4 regions of the Robbsia andropogonis genome follow, and region 4 is predicted to be linked to each of the others. Evidence: predicted binding sites of a transcription regulator. Region 4 holds the regulator's gene; each other region holds the start of a gene.

Region 1 (4,215 bases), on a different replicon from region 4:
GTACAACGGGTCCGCGAACAGCTCGGTGAAATTCTGCAAGCCGACGAAATTGCTGGAAAGGCCAAATGCGTCCTGGGTCTGCGTGGATTGCCAGAGCGCCTCACCCGCCGGCCACAAAAAGAAGATGGCGGTGATCGCCAATTGCGGCAGAATCAGCAGGTACGGCAACCAGGAAGTGCCGAACGGCGCATGCCCGGCACCGATCCGGGCGCGTACGCTTGCAAGCGCCCTTTTACCTGGCGGGACCGGCGCCGCCTGTACCGATGGCGCATCGGCACCGCCCGTTGGGGGCACGTTCAACGGCGTCACGTCAGCTACCGGATTTCTGGAAGCGGCGCAGCAAGTCGTTGCCGCGCGCCACCGCCGAATCCAATGCACCTTGCGGCGTCTTCGTGCCGCCCCAGACTTGCTCCAGTTCCTCGTCGATCACTACGCGAATCTGCGGCATATTCCCCAGACGCAGGCCTTTCGTGAACGGCAACGGCGGCTTGTTCATCATCTGCTTGATCGCCGTTTCGCTGTCCGGGTGCGTCTTGTAGAAGCCTTGCGCCTTCGTCAGGTCATAGGCAGCCTTTGTCACCGGCAGGTATCCGGTGTCCTGGTGCCACTTGGCGGCAACCTCTGGTTTGGTCAGGTAAGCGAGGAACTCGGCAACGCCCTTGTAGGTTTGCTTGTCCTTGCCCCCCATCACCCACAGGCTCGCGCCGCCGATGATCGCATTCTGTGGTGCGCCTTTGACACTCGGATCGTACGGCAGACTACCGGAGCCGAAGTCGAACTTTGCATACTTCCTGATATTGGCCAACGCTGCCGACGAATTCGTCGTCATGCCGCAATCGCCACTATAGAACTTGGCGTTTGGCTCGTCCTGACGACCGACATAGCTGAAAGCGCCTTCATTCTGCATCTTTTTCAGGAAAGCGATATGCGCGACCTGCAGCGGTTTGTTGAATTCCAGCACCGCGTCATCGCCATCGAAACCATTATTGCGCGAAGCAAACGGCACGGCATGCCAGGCGCTGTAGTTTTCCAATTGGATCCAGCTTTGCCACCCGGACGCGTAACCGCAGGACAGACCGGCCTTGCGCAGTGCAAGTGCGTCCTGTTCCACTTCCGGCCAGGTGCGCGGCGGCTGATTCGGGTCCAGGCCGGCCTTGCGGAACGCATCCTTGTTATAAAACAGTACCGGTGTCGAACTGTTGAACGGCATGGACACCAGATGACCGGTCTTTGCATCGCTGTAATAACCGGAGATCGTGGGAATAAACGCACTTTCGTCCAACGGTACGCCGGCATTCTTGAAGACATCATAGACCGGCACGATCGCACTCTTCGCACGCATCATCGTGGCCGTTCCCACTTCGTAGACCTGCAGGATCGCCGGAGCGTTGCCGCTGCGGAACGCCGCGATACCGGCGGCCAGCGTCTGGTCATAGGTACCCTTGAATACCGGCGTGATGTGGTACTCGCTCTGGGACGCGTTGAAATCCTTGGCTATATCGTTGACGCGCTCGCCCAATGCGGCGTCCATCGCGTGCCAGAACGGGATGTCGGTCACCGCATAGGCGGAAGCGCTTGCCAGTGCCCCCCACGTCATTGCCGCTGCGGTGCATATCGTCTTAACCGCTCGGGCCAGAGGCACGTGTTGCATCGGGCGTTCTCCTGTCGTCTACATGAATGGAATCGCGATCGTATGACGCATTTGTTGCAACAACGTGACGTCATCGAAATGACATGATTGCTTGCTGCGACAATACCGTGCATTCGCCGTTACCGCGATAAGCGTTAGTCCGGGTAAGGAACGTAATCGGCGGATGGCTTGGCCGTCGTTGTCGCTCCTGCATCCCTTTCTGGCATTTTCTGGCGAGCACGCTATACTACTGTACATTCATACAGTTTTCAGGTGAGCCATGCAGCATGCCACGCTCCAGCATCCGGAAACCATTCACCCCTCTTTGTGGCGTGCCTCCCAGCTCGCTCAGGCAAAGCTATCCTGCATAGCGCCAGGGGATAGCCGTCTGGCGGTCGAATTACCAGGCGGCGGCTGGCCTGTGGGCAGCCTGACTGAATTGTTGTTACCGCAAGCCGGCATCGGGGAATTCCGGTTACTGCGGCCGGCGCTACAGAACGTGGCGGCACGGCCCTTGATGATGCTGTGCCCGCCGCACATTCCCAATCAGCAAGCCTTTCAGTACTGGGGGCTGCCAATTGCGCAGTGGCAGTGGGTGCGCGCGAATCGTACGGCGGACGCGTTGTGGGCAGCAGAGCAGATCCTCCGTACGGGGGGCTGTGGCGCCTTGCTTTTCTGGCAGGACCCGATTCGGCCAGAAGCCTTGCGTCGACTGCATCTGGCCGCTCAAGCCTCGTCTTCGCTGTTCTTCCTGTTTCGACCGTTGAACGCCGCCCACCGGACATCCCCGGCCCCGTTGCGGCTGGCGTTGCAACCGGCGCCGGACGGATTGTCGGTGACCTTTGTCAAGCGGCGCGGTCCGACCACAGAGCAGTCCCTCGTCTTGTCTTTATCGCCATCTCCTATTTTATTAAATCGCCATGCGTCTCTGGATCGGCGTCTTTCTGCCGCACCTGCCTCTAGAAGTATTTCGGCCGACTTGGTCCAGTGAGACGCGTGCATATTGCTCCCAACCCTTTGGTGCATCGAGCCTTGCATCGACCGTACTGGACGCGCCCAAGGCACCTGACTCACCGAACACGCGTGCCGCGCCAGGGACACCGATGCCATTGGTCGTTCTCGAACAAGGCCGAGTCGTGGCGATGAGCCGGGCCGCACGCGAGGCCGGTGTCCGTCTGGGAATGAAGCGCGGTGGGGTGTTGACCGTCGCGGAGCAGGCCGTGCTGCACGACCGGGACCTGTTGCGTGAAGCCGATGCATGGCAAGGCGTCGCCTTGGCCTTGATGCAATACACGCCACAGGTCGCGCTGCTGGACTGGGCACGCGCCTCACGGCAAACCATGACAGGTGATCCGCAGCGCCAGACGTCGACGCCGATGCAGGGCCAGACATGGGGGCAGGCTGGCACACGAATCGACGCACCGATCATCGTGGCCGATATCTCGGCCAGCTTGCGGCTGTTCGGCGGCATCCGTGCCTTGCGCAAACGCATTCGTGCGACGTTGGCCAGCAGCGGCCTGACGGCCCGGCTCAGTCTTGCACCCACTGGTACCGCCGCTGCCTTGCTGGCCCGTGCCGGAGGTGCCACGGTATTGCATCCGGCTGATCTGTCGGAAAAGACGCGTTTACCAGCTGGTAGCCACCGCCACCGTACACCGCGTACGTTGGATCGGATACTGGGCCCACTGCCGTTGCCCCTTTTGCCGGAAGCCCGGACATATGTGGAAAGCTTGAACAGCCTGGGGTGCCCGACATTGGACGATCTGCGCCGCCTCCCGCGCGCGGGCGTCAAACAACGTTGCGGCGAAGCTCTGGTCGATGCGCTGGATCGTGCGCTGGGTATGGCAGAGGAAGGGTTTGAATGGCTCACAACCCCGGAGCGGTTCGAGCAGCAGCAAGCCTTGCCCGATCGTGCCGACGATACCCCCCTGATTCTCGCGAGCGCAACCATGCTGATTAGTCGATTGACTGGATGGCTGGCCGCTCGCCAATGGGCGGTGACGCGTTTCACGCTGTTGCTCGAACACGAGCGAGGTCGAGAAGCACGGCCCCCCACACTGATCGATATCGCTTTAGCCGACCCTGCCTGGCATGACAGCCATCTACTACGTCTGGTCCGCGAACGACTGGTCAAGACCACACTGGATGCACACGTGATCGCGGTACGATTGCACGCCACCGCGGTCGAGCCGGCCACGCCACTGAGCACCAATCTGTTTCCGGAACCCGGCGGCAGTCCGGCCGATCACCGTCGACTGATCGAATTGCTACAGGCGCGGCTCGGCGTCGATAATGTCCTGCAATGCCTGATACGGGAAGATCATCGGCCGGAGCTGGCGAATCATTGGGGTCGAGACGAGACCCGTGGCGTGCCCAAACATCGCACCAAAGGCCGAGCCGACCATCCTGATTCACCCGACTCCCACGGCACGCGTAGCCTCAGTGAAGGCGCTCCATCCATCGTCAAGGCCGGCAGTCTCTCTCATGCCGCACGAGCACGCATTGCCCGACTCACGCCGCGTCCCGTGTGGTTGCTGGATGCGCCGCTGCCACTACAGACGCGTCAGCATCGGCCATTCTATCGC
Region 2 (4,215 bases), on a different replicon from region 4:
CGGCGCCCATTTAAAGTGTTTGACGGCATTGGTTAGATAAAGGGTCTGGCGTTGAATGCCGGCGCTGGCCAGCGCGCGATCGAGCAGTTCGCCTGCAGGGCCAATAAACGGTACTCCGGCAAGGTCTTCATGATCTCCCGGTTGTTCGCCAAGCAACATGATCGCGGCACCTGCCGGCCCGGTACCCCTTACCGGTTGTGTTGCACGCTCCCACAACGGGCAACGTCGGCACGCGTCGATATCATGTGGGACGTCCCGTTGCGGCTGTGCGGCTTCGGCGGAAACCGTGATCACCTTGCCACCCGCACCGCGTAGCGCATCCGCTTGCCCATGACGGCGTTGGCCGGTCGCGGCGGCAATGGCCAGGCGTTGAATCAGATCACTTTCCGGTAGATGCTTCCAAAAGCGCGCCGGCATATGTTGCCTTGTCAAGTCCAGATTGACCCGTGCCGGATTGAAGATGCTTTGGTAATAAGTACGCCACAGCGCTTCGGTATCGTCGCCAGGGCGAGGTGGCTCCAGGCGTGCCCTCCTATCATAGACAACGTGCTCACCATTGTGATGCGCCAGCCCATCCGGCGACGCGATGACCCACCGCGACCGGCCCAGGCGTTTCTCGAAATATTCCGCGAGCGGTTCGAGAACATCGTGTTCCGGGGCGAACCACGCCATCAAGACCGGCGTGTTATCCGATTCGAATGTTTCCTGGAATCGCAAGAAGGCGCGCCAGTGATGATATTCGCGAGAAACATCGCGTGCGAGGCGCGATAACCTCGCACCGTCGATATCGCCAGGCAATACCGATGCATGATCGCCATGCGCATAACGCCAGACAACACGATATAAAAAAGCCCAGCGCTGCGGGTCGGACGCCCGCGCGGCCGTGCGCAGCCGTTTTAGTACGTCATGCGGTACCGCAAATCCAACGGATGGGCTAGCGCCCGCGTGAGGATTGCCGCTAGCATCGATTGCCGGGTTGGTGTCGGCGCCTATCGCGCGGTCGACGTCGCCTTCGGACGATGCGTTGGCGTCATTGCCCTCATCGAACGTGTCGGCATCCTCGAATAATGTTCGATTTATCGATGGGGCCATGCCTGATGTCATGGGTATGCCATCAACGCCATCTGTCGTTCTCCATTCGATCAACGATGGATCCCTACCGGCCACTATCAACTTCCGTGCCGCCGTACGCCAACTGCCAAAGTCGTTATCAATGGTGACGATATGCATCGTCGCATCACCACAAAGTTGCTTGAGCGGGGAGCGGTTTTGCCGCCACCGCTACCGCTTGCCGTAGCGCGGCGCTGCTTTGTTCGCTATTTCCAGGACGCCAGTCATCCACCACGATAAAGGCGCGCGCATTTTTTAGTCCGCAGCGTAATCGGACAAGGTCATCGTACCGTAGCCGTCTCTGTTTGCGTAGCGCAATGATACGTCCGGCATTGCGTAGACCGATACCGGGAACCCGCGCAATCATGCCAGGCTCAGCACGATTGAGGTCGACCGGGAATAAATCGCGATGCGCTAGCGCCCAGGCCATTTTGGGATCGATATCAAGTGCCAAATCCATTGCTTGCCCAAGAATCTCCCTCGATGAGAAGCCATATTGCCGAATCAGAAAATCTGCTTGATATAAGCGATGTTCTCGCTGTAGCGGCGGTGGTGCGAGCGGAACGGTACCCGGGCTGTTGGGGATGGGACTGAAAGCGGAATAATAGACACGGCGCAAACGATAGGATTGATACAACGTCTCTGCGGTTCCCAGGATCGTACGATCATTGGCATCATCAGCGCCGACGATCATCTGCGTGCTTTGTCCGCCCGGCGCAAAGCGTGGCGGCCGTGCTCGTTGCATGGTGCCAAACCCTGGACCTGAACGAGCGATGGAGGCATATGTCTCCGCCCGGCTCGTTGCACTCGTTGGTGCGCCACCGTCTGGCACGGCGGCGTGTGCATTGGCATACGTCCCTTCGTCTTCGCTCGCCAACTGCCGATGCCGAATGCGCGCCATGGCCTTGCGGATCGTACCGAGGTTTTTTTCGGGCGCCAGCCGGGCGATCGAAACCGCTGTCGGCAGTTCGATGTTGACACTCAGGCGGTCGGCGTAGTGTCCTGCCAGATCGATCAATTCCGGCGCCGCATCGGGAATGGTTTTTAAATGGATATAACCTCGGAATTGGTGGTCCTCGCGCAAGGCGCGAGCGACCTCCACCAGGAGTTCCATTGTGTAGTCGGATGAACGAATGACCCCGGAGCTGAGGAACAATCCTTCCACGTAATTGCGTCGATAGAAATCCAGCGTCAGCGCGACGACATCCTGGGGGGTAAAGCGCGCCCGCTGCACATCGCTGCTACGGCGGTTGACGCAGTACTGGCAGTCATAAAGGCAAAAATTTGTCAGCAGGATCTTTAGCAAGGATACGCATCGACCATCGGGTGTATAGCTGTGGCAAATGCCCTGACCGGTGGTAACGCCCATGCCTTCCTTGCCACGCGAATCACGGCCTGCCGCGCCGCTGCTAGCGCAAGAGGCATCATATTTCGCCGCATCTGCAAGGATTTCCAGCTTTTTCAGTCGATCCATTATCGTTTGATCCGATACTGTATATATGTACAGTATCGGATCAAAGCAAGCGGCACGCAAGTGTCTTTTCTTTTATCGGCCCGAAATCGCACGCTAAAAACGGCAATGTGTGCCTTGTAGGCGATCAGCGCCGTGTGCATAGGCAGCGTAATCAGCCTTGTTGCCGAGGAACGTTAATTGCTCAGGCATGGCATCTGTTTTGCCATTCGTTTTCTTACATAAAGACAAGCAGGTATTCCCATGGTGATAGCGCAGCCTCTCCGTTTTCAGCCGGACATGGACGTACGCGGCGCTGCTATTGGACTGGACGGTCAACGCAGACAGGGTTTTGTAATGCAGAACGCGCCGAAATTCACGGTCGCCACGCTAAAAGCGTTTCTCGGAAATTTTAAATGGCTGGCAAAGGCGACCGATAAGGTAGAAAGCGTGAAGATTGCGTTCTCGAAGGTACACCGTAGCACCGAGGCATTGATTGAAAAAGCCGGTGGCGTGACCGCCGTGAAATAGCGCGTTGTATTGAGAATCGATAGGAGAAGGCGCGATGCATGAGGACGGACAACCGCGAGGCGACGCGACATTGCCGAGCATAGGCGGGAACGGCGAGACCCCAGGGACGGTAATGACCATCGATCAACCAGATGTTTCGCGCGATGCCAGTGCAAACGGCGTTACCAAAGCGGGTGGTTGGGGATCGATGAAAGCTGTCGCACAGATTCTTCGCCAGGAGCGCGTTCTCGTGCGGGGGGCGCGGGTTCTGATGAAGCAGAATAAGCTGGACGGCTTTCAATGTGTCAGTTGTTCGTGGGCCAAGCCCTCCGACCCGCACGTTGCTGAATTTTGTGAGAACGGCGCGAAAGCCACCGCATGGGAGATCACAGATCGTCGCGCCACGCCTGCCTTGTTCGCCGAACATACCTGCGCCGACCTCGAGCAGTGGCGTGATATGGCATTGGAAGAAGCAGGGCGCTTGACGCAGCCCATGCGTTGGGACCCGGCCACCGACAAATACGTTGCCGTATCGTGGGAGAGTGCATTCGAGGAGATCGGGCGTGAACTCCGTGCGATTGCGCCGAACGAGGCGGTTTTCTACGCGTCAGGGCGCGCATCGCTTGAAACGTCCTATATGTATCAATTGTTCGCACGAATGTACGGCACGAATAATTTGCCTGACAGTTCAAACATGTGTCACGAGACGACGTCCGTGGCGTTGCCGCCTGTCATTGGCGTCCCGGTAGGTACGGTGGCACTCGATGATTTCGAGAAAACAGATTGCGTGCTTTATTTCGGACACAACGTCGGGACGAATGCACCGCGAATGCTGCATCCATTGCAAGACGCGCGTAAACGAGGTGTGCCGCTGATCGCGTTTAACCCGGTGCGTGAGCCCGGGCTGATGCGATTTGTCAATCCGCAGTCGCCAATGGAAATGCTGGTGCCAGGAATGGATACGCGCATCAGCTCCCAATACATCCAGTTGAAGATAGGTGGCGATGCAGCGGTGATACTCGGGATGTGCAAGGTCATTATCGAAGCAGATGACACGGCGATACGCGACGGCGGCGAGCGGCTCATCGATACCGACTTTATTCAATTGCACACCCACGGCTTCGAAGCGTTTTCAGCGCAGGCCC
Region 3 (4,215 bases), on a different replicon from region 4:
AGGCCACACTTTCGGGAAAGCGCATGGCGCAGTGTCTGCCGCTAAATGCGTCGGCCCCGCGCCTGCTGGAGCGGCGCTCGAGCAGCAAGGCCTTGGCTGGGTCAACAAGTGCGGCACCGGCAATGGCGCTGACACGGTCACGAGCGGTCTTGAAGGCGCTTGGTCGGCCGACCCCGTGCACTTCACGATGCAGTATCTCGATAATTTGCTCGGGCACGATTGGGTGCTGACCACGAGCCCTGCCGGTGCGCATCAATGGAAGCCCAAGGACGCGGAGAACATCGTACCGGATGCTCACGATCCGTCGAAGCTGCATCCCCTGATGATGTTCACGACGGACATCGCATTGAAAGTCGATCCATCCTATAGTCGAATCGCAAAGCGGTTTCAAGAACATCCCGAGGAGTTCAAGCTGGCCTTTGCCAAGGCGTGGTTCAAGCTGACGCATCGTGACATGGGACCGAAGGCGCGTTATCTCGGCAAGGAAATACCCAGCGCCGATCTGATCTGGCAGGATCCACTTCCCTCCGCCCACTACAAGATGATCGACCAGAAGGACGTGGCGGCACTAGAGAACAAGATACTGGCATCCGGGCTGCCTAAATCGGCGTTGGTCAAGACTGCGTGGGCATCTGCCGCGACGTTCCGCGGAACCGATTATCGGGGCGGCGCAAACGGCGCGCGCATCCGGCTTGCTCCGGAGAATGCCTGGCCGGTCAACGACCCGACGGAATTGGCCGGTGTCCTTAAAACGTTGGAAGGCATCCAGGCCGACTTCAATCGCAACAGAACCGACGGCAAACAGGTATCGCTCGCTGATCTTATTGTGCTCGGCGGTAACGCCGCGGTCCAAGATGCGGTGAACAAGGCCGGCTACGACATCAAGGTACCTTTCTCGCCGGGGCGAACGGATGCTACGCAGGAACAGACCGATGTCAATTCCTTCGCCGTACTCGAGCCGACCGCCGACGGGTTCCGCAACTACTATGCGACCGGTAACGACCGTTCGCCCGCCGATCTGCTGGTCGACCGGGCGAGCAAGCTCGATCTGACGGTGCCTGAAATGACGGTGCTGGTCGGCGGCCTGCGCGTGCTGGATGCCAATGCCGGCCATGCCAGGCTCGGTGTTCTGACCGACCGACCAGGCGCCTTGAGCAACGACTTTTTCGTGAATCTGCTCGATATGTCGACCCAGTGGGTAAAGTCCGCGAACGACGACGGCGTGTACGAAGGACACGATCGCAAGACGGGTAGCCTGAAATGGAAGGCAAGCCCGGTCGATCTGGTGTTCGGCTCAAGCTCCGAGCTGCGAGCGGTCGCCGAAGTCTATGCGTCGGACGATGCACATGAAAAGTTCGCGCGTGATTTCGTCGGTGCATGGACGAAAGTGATGAACCTCGACCGCTTCGACTTGAAGCGAGATTGATATCCCCAAGGCCGAGAGAGTGCTTCTTTCGGCCGGAGCGCAGGAGAAACGTATGCGTCACAAATCGAGGATTTCCGCAGCAATCCTGAGTTTCGGGTTGCTAGCGTCATTCGGCTGCCTTGCCGCCGACGCCGAAGTCAAGATGCTGAACGAAGACTCGAACGGTGAACGGGGATTCGCACCCGCGATCGTCCACGTCAAACCGGGCGACAGCGTGCATTTCGTGGCTTTCGACAAGGGACATAGCGTTCAATCGATTCCCGGCATGATTCCGGACGGCGCCAAACCGTTCGCCGGCAAGGTCAGTGAAGACCTGACGGTGAAGTTCGATCGGCCAGGCGTCTACGGCTATCGTTGCGTCCCGCATTACATGATGGGCATGGTGGGACTGGTGGTGGTCGGGGATCCCGTGAACGAGGCAGCAGCCCGCAATGTCGCGCAACCCCGCGATGCGAAAGCCCGTTTCGACCGGCTTTTCGCTGAACTCGATGCCAAGCGGACCGCGGCTAAAAGTCCCTAGCACAAGCTGGGCACGAAACCACGAACGGTCGTACCTGGCTAGCAGATACGCGTATCGATTGCGAACAACTATCGAGGATCCGTTGCGAGATGGGTAGGTTGATTTAGCGCGAACGATGGCGTCAATGCTCGTTTTTGCTATCGAAACAGTCCCACGGTCAATTGATCCGAAAGACTGCTCCCCTTTGGCAGTGCGGTGGTAAGGCTTTTGCCCATGCGCAACATCGGCACCATTGTGGGCTAGACCTTCTGGCCGAGTCTGGCAGGTTTGCCACAATTACTGTATATTTATACAGTAATGAAGTGCCAACTGGGAGCCAACGATGGAACACCTCATTCGCGTCATCAATGAACGAGACCGTCAACTGCTGAAATGGTTGCTTGAGCAAGTTGGAGCACCGCGCCTGACAGCCGCCGCCCATCGACTCAGTTCAGAAAATCACCCAAAACCGTATGTGTCGGCAGTATGCCGCTATCTGGGATTGAAGCCACCGTCACCCCGTGCACTACCTCGCGATCACGCCCGGTTTTCCGTGGCCGATCATTATCTTGCCGTGATGCGCGAAAGCCTTGGCGGCACAACGCCAGGTAAGCCCCAGTAACGATGGCATGGGGTGTACTCAGGACGAAGCCGGCATGGTGCGAAGAGATACCAACTCACTAGGCGATCAGTGTCGTTGCCTGATGTTTGGTTGCTACCGCCTCCGCCATTGCGGCATCGGTCGAACCCGACGGTTTGAGACGGGCCATCGATACCGCGCAACGATAGCCGCCCGCGCCATGGCCGTACGCCGGATGTACGCCTTCTCGCGCGAAGCCGAGTGCCTCGTACAAACTGATCGCGGCGACATGGGCTTCCCATACGGTAATTTCCAAACGGGACAAGGCAAGCCATTGATCGGACCACTCGATCGCCTTTGTCAACAACGCACGACCGATGCCCTTGCGTCGATAGTCCCGGCGTACACACAACCCAATTGATCCGACGTGACGCCGCATCGGCTGAAAACCGTCATTGCCAATCTCGATGAAAGCCACGAGCTCATTGCTGTTCGACCGCTGAGCGACGATAAACAAACCGAGGCCCTCGGCACGCTTGATTTTGTTACGCCACCATTCCGTAGAAGGCAGTAACGGGCATGCATATCCCCAGGCGGCGTCATCATCCGCGGTCAGGACGCGTAGCGCATCCGCGTCGGCCGGGTCGGCCCTCCGCAAGAAATACATGCTGTCTCCCAACAACGTTTTACCAGGTGCTGAGTGTAACGTTCGATGCTCCCGGTTCCCTGCCACGCCTGACGATATGGCCATACGGCTAATCTGCCCACCACCGACGACGGTGACCGGTTTTCGCGCCCGCTATCCTATGTCATCAGGATCGCTTGCGTACGACAACCAGGACAACGATGCGGATCGGAAAACACAAACTCGCATCCACTGTCCCGAATGCCAGATAGGGCGCTTGTATCGTCTCGGCAGGACGTCGCCAAGAGTTTCTGCATTCACCGCCTGCAACGCCGCCCGGTTGATCCGGTACAGTAACGGTTGGTTCCGTTCTCCCGTCGCTCGCCATGCCTATACCTGCTGCCCAACCCATCATCGTCGTCGCACCGGACTCGTTCAAAGGTGCCCTTGATGCGGAAGGCGTCGCGCGCGCCATTACCGCCGGGATTCGAACCGTGCTACCGGATGCGGTGGTGCGGGAATACCCCATGGCAGATGGCGGCGAAGGCACTCGCGCCGCCTTACTGTACAACGGAGGGGAATGTCTGCCGTTGCAGGTGCAAGGCGCAGGTGGCGCGTGTCGGAAAACGATAGCGGGGCTCACGCCGGAAGGCGCGGCCATTGTCGAGTCCGCCGATATTATCGGCATTACCGACCCGGCAGGCATGTCCGTGCCGGTGACGGCACGCAGCAGCGCGGGGCTCGGTGAGGCATTATCTCAATTACTCGACCGGGGTATTCGCACCTGCTTCATCGCGTTGGGAGGCACCAGCACCAATGACGGTGGTGCGGGCTTTCTGAGCGCGCTTGGTGTGGGAATATTCGATGCGGCGGGCAACCGGATGATGCCCACGCTGGACAGTCTGCCGCACGTGATGCGCGTGGACGCATCGGGATTGGATGCCAGGCTGGCGAAATGCCGGCTCGTCGGTATGGCCGATGTCGATAATCCGCTGACAGGTCCACACGGTGCAACGCATGTATTCGGACCGCAAAAAGGGATACGCGCCGACAGTGCCAACGCTCACGATGCCGCCATCGGCCGC
Region 4 (4,215 bases):
GATGCGTTCGACCAAGCCGGCGCGATTTCCGGCGACGCAGTCAAAGCGCTGACAGTCGAATGGGCCCTATGGCTGGCGGGGAATTGGGAGCGTATCCCGCCGGCGGACCGAGGCATGATGGTAACCGTCGGTGGTGTCTTGTTTGATAAGGGAGCGACTTATGAAAAAGGCTTCATACCTCCCGCAAAACCGGCTATAAATGTACTGCCGATACGAGATGGCCGGTCAAGCTAACAGGCGCGAATCGCTGGATGAGGTGGGGCGCCGCGCCAAGGATACGACTTGCCGACAAGCGCTATAAACGCAGACCGCGGGCTAATTCAAAGTGTTGTTTTAGCAAACAAATCGTGCATGCTGCGATGCGTCAGACTGGTACTGTCTCAGCCAACCGGTGGCTCATCTGTTTTCTTATCGCGCAGGTCGTTTGGCGCCATTTTTCGATTTCCATCATCTCGGTGAGGCAGTGCGCTATCCCGGTTGTCGCTGTGCGTCGTTGGGTTTGGCTTCTCAGGAGATTGCTTGTCTTCGCTCATACTATCCTCCACTTCAGGTACTTCAAAACGCAAAATTGCGTATTTTCGAACACACGCTGGGTGCCACTTTTCTGTCTCTCCAATAGAACGTCCGATAGGGCGAACAATCAGCAAACAGAAACAAATCCGAGTTAGCTTTGCAAGCGCATGACTAAGCTACCTTGTAGATAGGCAAAAACCGTACCTGAGCTCCCATTATTGTTCACGCCAGTAGGGGGATTCTTTGCACCTATGTTTAAAGTGCATTGTCTAATTTCTACATTAATGAGGAATGCGAACAGAATAGCGCTTGAGGGCCAGGGTATATTCGGCAATGTTTAGCCGGCTGCAAGCGTTGCGACAGCTACAAGACCACCCCTCGATGCTAAGGCCGCGCGCTCATCTGCGATGCACCGGTCAATCATCCGGCAAATTGCATCTATATTACCCACCATCGTCATCCCACTGGTACGGCGATAGACGCGTACGGTAGGGCGGGGAGTCGCCGCCGCGACGGCTTGCACAGTCGGACGTAGTGCCGCAGTACGGGCGACAACAGCCCCTGCATTCATCGACTGATGCGAGGGTGTGACATCCGAATCTCGATTGACAAGGACCGGTGCCGTGGCACGTGCCGCCAGATTCGCTTTGTCGCGACATGACAGGCGACCGCGGTCTGCACGCAGGCGGCCAAAGGCGTGAATGGTGCTATCGACAGAAAACAAGCGAACGAGCCTAGACATGATGTATCTCCTTCAAAGGGGCGTCGGTCGAATAAGTCCTACCGCAATCCCTTCGAGTGCAAAGTCGGACCGTTCACGGTCAACGACAATCGTCGGGTAATCAGGATTTTCAGCAAGCAATGCAATACCCTCCGGTATGCGTTTCAATCGTTTCACAGTCACTTCGTCACCGAGACGGGCTACGACAATTTGGCCGTCGCGGGCATCGTTTTGACGCTGTACTGCAAGTAAATCACCATCCAAGATGCCGATGTCTCGCATACTGAGGCCACGCACCTGTAACAAATAATCCGGACGATTGCTGAATAAAGTCGGATCACATTGGTACTGTTGCAAAACGTGTTCCTGAGCCAAGATCGGACTTCCCGCCGCAACGCGTCCAATTAGCGGCAAAGACAACGCGGTGGCCTGAGACAGCATGCCCGCGAGTGCAACGCCCCCTCGCGGCGAGGAACGGTCTATATCTCTTGGCAACACTCCCGCCGATTCCGGCCGGGGCCGAGTTGCTGCGCGTTCATCCGTGAACGCGGCGCTGTCGTCGGTGTTTTGAACGATGCGAATGCCCCGTGACGCTCCCGGCGACAACACGATTACCCCTTTGCGCGCCAGCGCACGTAGATGCTCCTCCGCCGCATTGGCCGAACTGAAGCCGAGCGCCGTGGCAATTTCGGCGCGCGTTGGTGGAAAACCGCTGCGTTCGATTGCCTGGACGACCAGATCGAATACTTGCTGTTGGCGCGCGGTAAGCTTGAGCATGTCTCGATTTCCTGTATGCGATACTGTGATTCTATACAGTATTTTTTTTGACGCAACTATTTTCGCGGAATCCGTTGGAAAGGGTTGCGCGTCGCGCGAAAGCGACGTACGTGACACGGTACGATAAATCCGCACGAGGCAAATGGAAGCGCCTACGCAAAGGTGGCCACGGCCACGTTACATCGTTCGCGTTGTCTGGCACACTGCCGCCCTGATATGCACCGCTCGCGCGCGCCGTCGCCGCGTTTCCGACTTGACCGCGATGTGATCCAAGGACTTTTCCTAATGACCGACGCTTCTTCACGCACCGATGGCGCTCTGCCAGCTCATTCCTCTATTACGAACGCCACGCCGACGCCTCGCACCGGATGGGCCGCGCTGCCGCGGATCGTGGTGCTAACGACCGGCGGCACCATCGCTGGCGCCGCCGCGTCGGATAGTGAGTCGCTACGTTACGCGGCCGGTGCGCTGGGTGGTGACGCACTCGTCGGTGCCGTGCCGGCATTGGCACGTATTGCCACAATCGAGACCATCGCGGTGGCATCGATCGACAGCAAGGATGCGGACCCGGCATTCTGGTGCACACTCACGGCGGTCGTGCGCGCCACGCGCGCGCGCGATGATGTCGATGGCATCGTAATCACCCACGGCACCGACACGTTGGAAGAGACAGCGTATTGGCTGGATCTGCTTCTGGACGATGGCAAGCCCATCGTGTTGACGGCAGCCATGCGGCCGGCCACGGCGCTATCCGCGGATGGCCCGGCGAATCTGTTCGACGCGGTCACGTTGGCGGGCACGTGCACGGCGAAGGGAAAGGGCGTTTTGGTCACGCTGCAGAATCGCGTCCACGCGGCGCGCGATGTGATCAAGATCAGCAGTCATGCGTTGGATGCCTTTGTATCGCTGTCTGGTGGTCCGTTGGGATGGGTGCAAGACGGACGCGTTGGCTGGCTGCGCGAAGCGGCAGAAGGACATCCGGCGGACGCTGCGACCAAGATCGAGCCGGGCGCGGCGCGCGCGGCGGCGCTGTCAGATAAGGTGCGCACGAGCACTTTCATACCCACCATGCTGGCGGCGGTCGAGGTGGTCGCGCAGTATGCGGGTGCATCCCCCCGGCTGGTGGAGGCACTCGTTGCCGCGGGGGTGCGCGGCATCGTCGTCGCTGGAACAGGCAATGGTACGATCAACGCCCCGATGATGGCGGCGTTGCGACGCGCGACGGCAGCGGGCGTGGTAGTGGTCAGATCGAGCCGTGCTGCCGACGTGCGTGTCACGTTGAATGCCGCAGTCGACGACGAAGCAGCAGGTTTTGTCGCGAGCGGTTCGCTGAACCCGTACAAAGCGCGCATCCGGTTGATGTTGGCGCTTTCAGTGGGTGTGGCCGATCTTTCAACGTTACGGTTGTTCTTCAGTCAAGCGTAAGGGGCCGGCGGTCGGCGAGCGCTGCACGGATGGACTGCAACTCAGCCTCCACCGCGGTGCAGGCTCGGACGTAAAGCGCCTGCATCTCTTCCCAGTCGGGTTCCGCTGCTTCGGCGCACTGTGCAATGATCGTGCTGCAGGCATCGACGAAGCGATGCAGCGCCAGCATTGCGGCCGGCCCTTTGTTATGGTGCGCGATGTCGCGTATGCGCTGCGCATCCTGCGCATGCACGGCGTCGGAAAAGGTCGGAAGGGATTTCATCACGCCCTGTTCGAAGATGTCGATCAATTTGCGCGCAAATTCCGGATCGCCAAGTGCGATCGTCATGACGGTCTCGTCTGCATTCGACGCGATCTTTCGCGGCGTGTCGGGCGGTGCCGCGATGATAAAATGCGCGCGCAGTGTTGCCAACGTGACCGGTTTGGTCAGTCTGCCGCGCATGCCGCTGCGCAGGCATTCTTCCAGGCAACTTTCCGTATCGTCGGCGCTATATCCGATGACAGGCAATTGAGGCCATTGATCTGCGCAAGCGCGTGCCAATGCATAGCCATCTTGAATTGGCATATTGCAGTCGGTTATCACCGCATCGAACGCCACCGCCCTTTCAAGGGATGGTGGGTCAAGATACGCTAGCGCTTGATCCACGGTCGAGGTAGTTATGGGCGTAAGGCCAAGCTGTAAAAGCTGTGTGCTTAGCAACAATAGATTGGCTTCGTGATCGTCGACGATCAAGACGTGTGCGCCAGATTGCAGGCTGACCTGAAAAGACGGGGGTGGC

Evidence for each region. The regulator LexA, encoded in region 4, represses DNA repair genes until DNA is damaged. The targets are predictions, from matches to a motif close to ACTGTATNNNNATACAGT.
Region 1: the regulator LexA is predicted to act here: its motif matches at 1,880-1,897, upstream of imuA (translesion DNA synthesis-associated protein ImuA).
Region 2: the regulator LexA is predicted to act here: its motif matches at 2,601-2,618, upstream of SJQ66_RS03570 (putative DNA modification/repair radical SAM protein).
Region 3: the regulator LexA is predicted to act here: its motif matches at 2,225-2,242, upstream of SJQ66_RS09425 (CppA family protein).

What each region holds. Positions count from the first base shown of each region.
Region 1 is NZ_CP139164.1:858,120-862,334, reverse strand. It holds gene ugpA (sn-glycerol-3-phosphate ABC transporter permease UgpA) at 1-204, opposite strand, end outside; gene ugpB (sn-glycerol-3-phosphate ABC transporter substrate-binding protein UgpB) at 311-1,651, opposite strand; gene imuA (translesion DNA synthesis-associated protein ImuA) at 1,911-2,621, shown strand; gene SJQ66_RS03645 (Y-family DNA polymerase) at 2,551-4,215, shown strand, end outside.
Region 2 is NZ_CP139164.1:837,261-841,475, forward strand. It holds gene SJQ66_RS03565 (UdgX family uracil-DNA binding protein) at 1-1,230, opposite strand, end outside; gene SJQ66_RS03570 (putative DNA modification/repair radical SAM protein) at 1,238-2,584, opposite strand; gene SJQ66_RS03575 (catalase family protein) at 2,825-3,091, shown strand; gene SJQ66_RS03580 (FdhF/YdeP family oxidoreductase) at 3,204-4,215, shown strand, end outside.
Region 3 is NZ_CP139166.1:1,048,161-1,052,375, forward strand. It holds gene katG (catalase/peroxidase HPI) at 1-1,426, shown strand, start outside; gene SJQ66_RS09420 (pseudoazurin) at 1,479-1,946, shown strand; gene SJQ66_RS09425 (CppA family protein) at 2,269-2,547, shown strand; gene SJQ66_RS09430 (GNAT family N-acetyltransferase) at 2,606-3,172, opposite strand; gene SJQ66_RS09435 (glycerate kinase) at 3,517-4,215, shown strand, end outside.
Region 4 is NZ_CP139170.1:1,936,054-1,940,268, forward strand. It holds gene SJQ66_RS22095 (hypothetical protein) at 1-234, shown strand, start outside; gene SJQ66_RS22100 (hypothetical protein) at 381-533, opposite strand; gene SJQ66_RS22105 (hypothetical protein) at 851-1,255, opposite strand; gene lexA (transcriptional repressor LexA) at 1,268-2,011, opposite strand; gene SJQ66_RS22115 (asparaginase) at 2,297-3,436, shown strand; gene SJQ66_RS22120 (ATP-binding protein) at 3,423-4,215, opposite strand, start outside.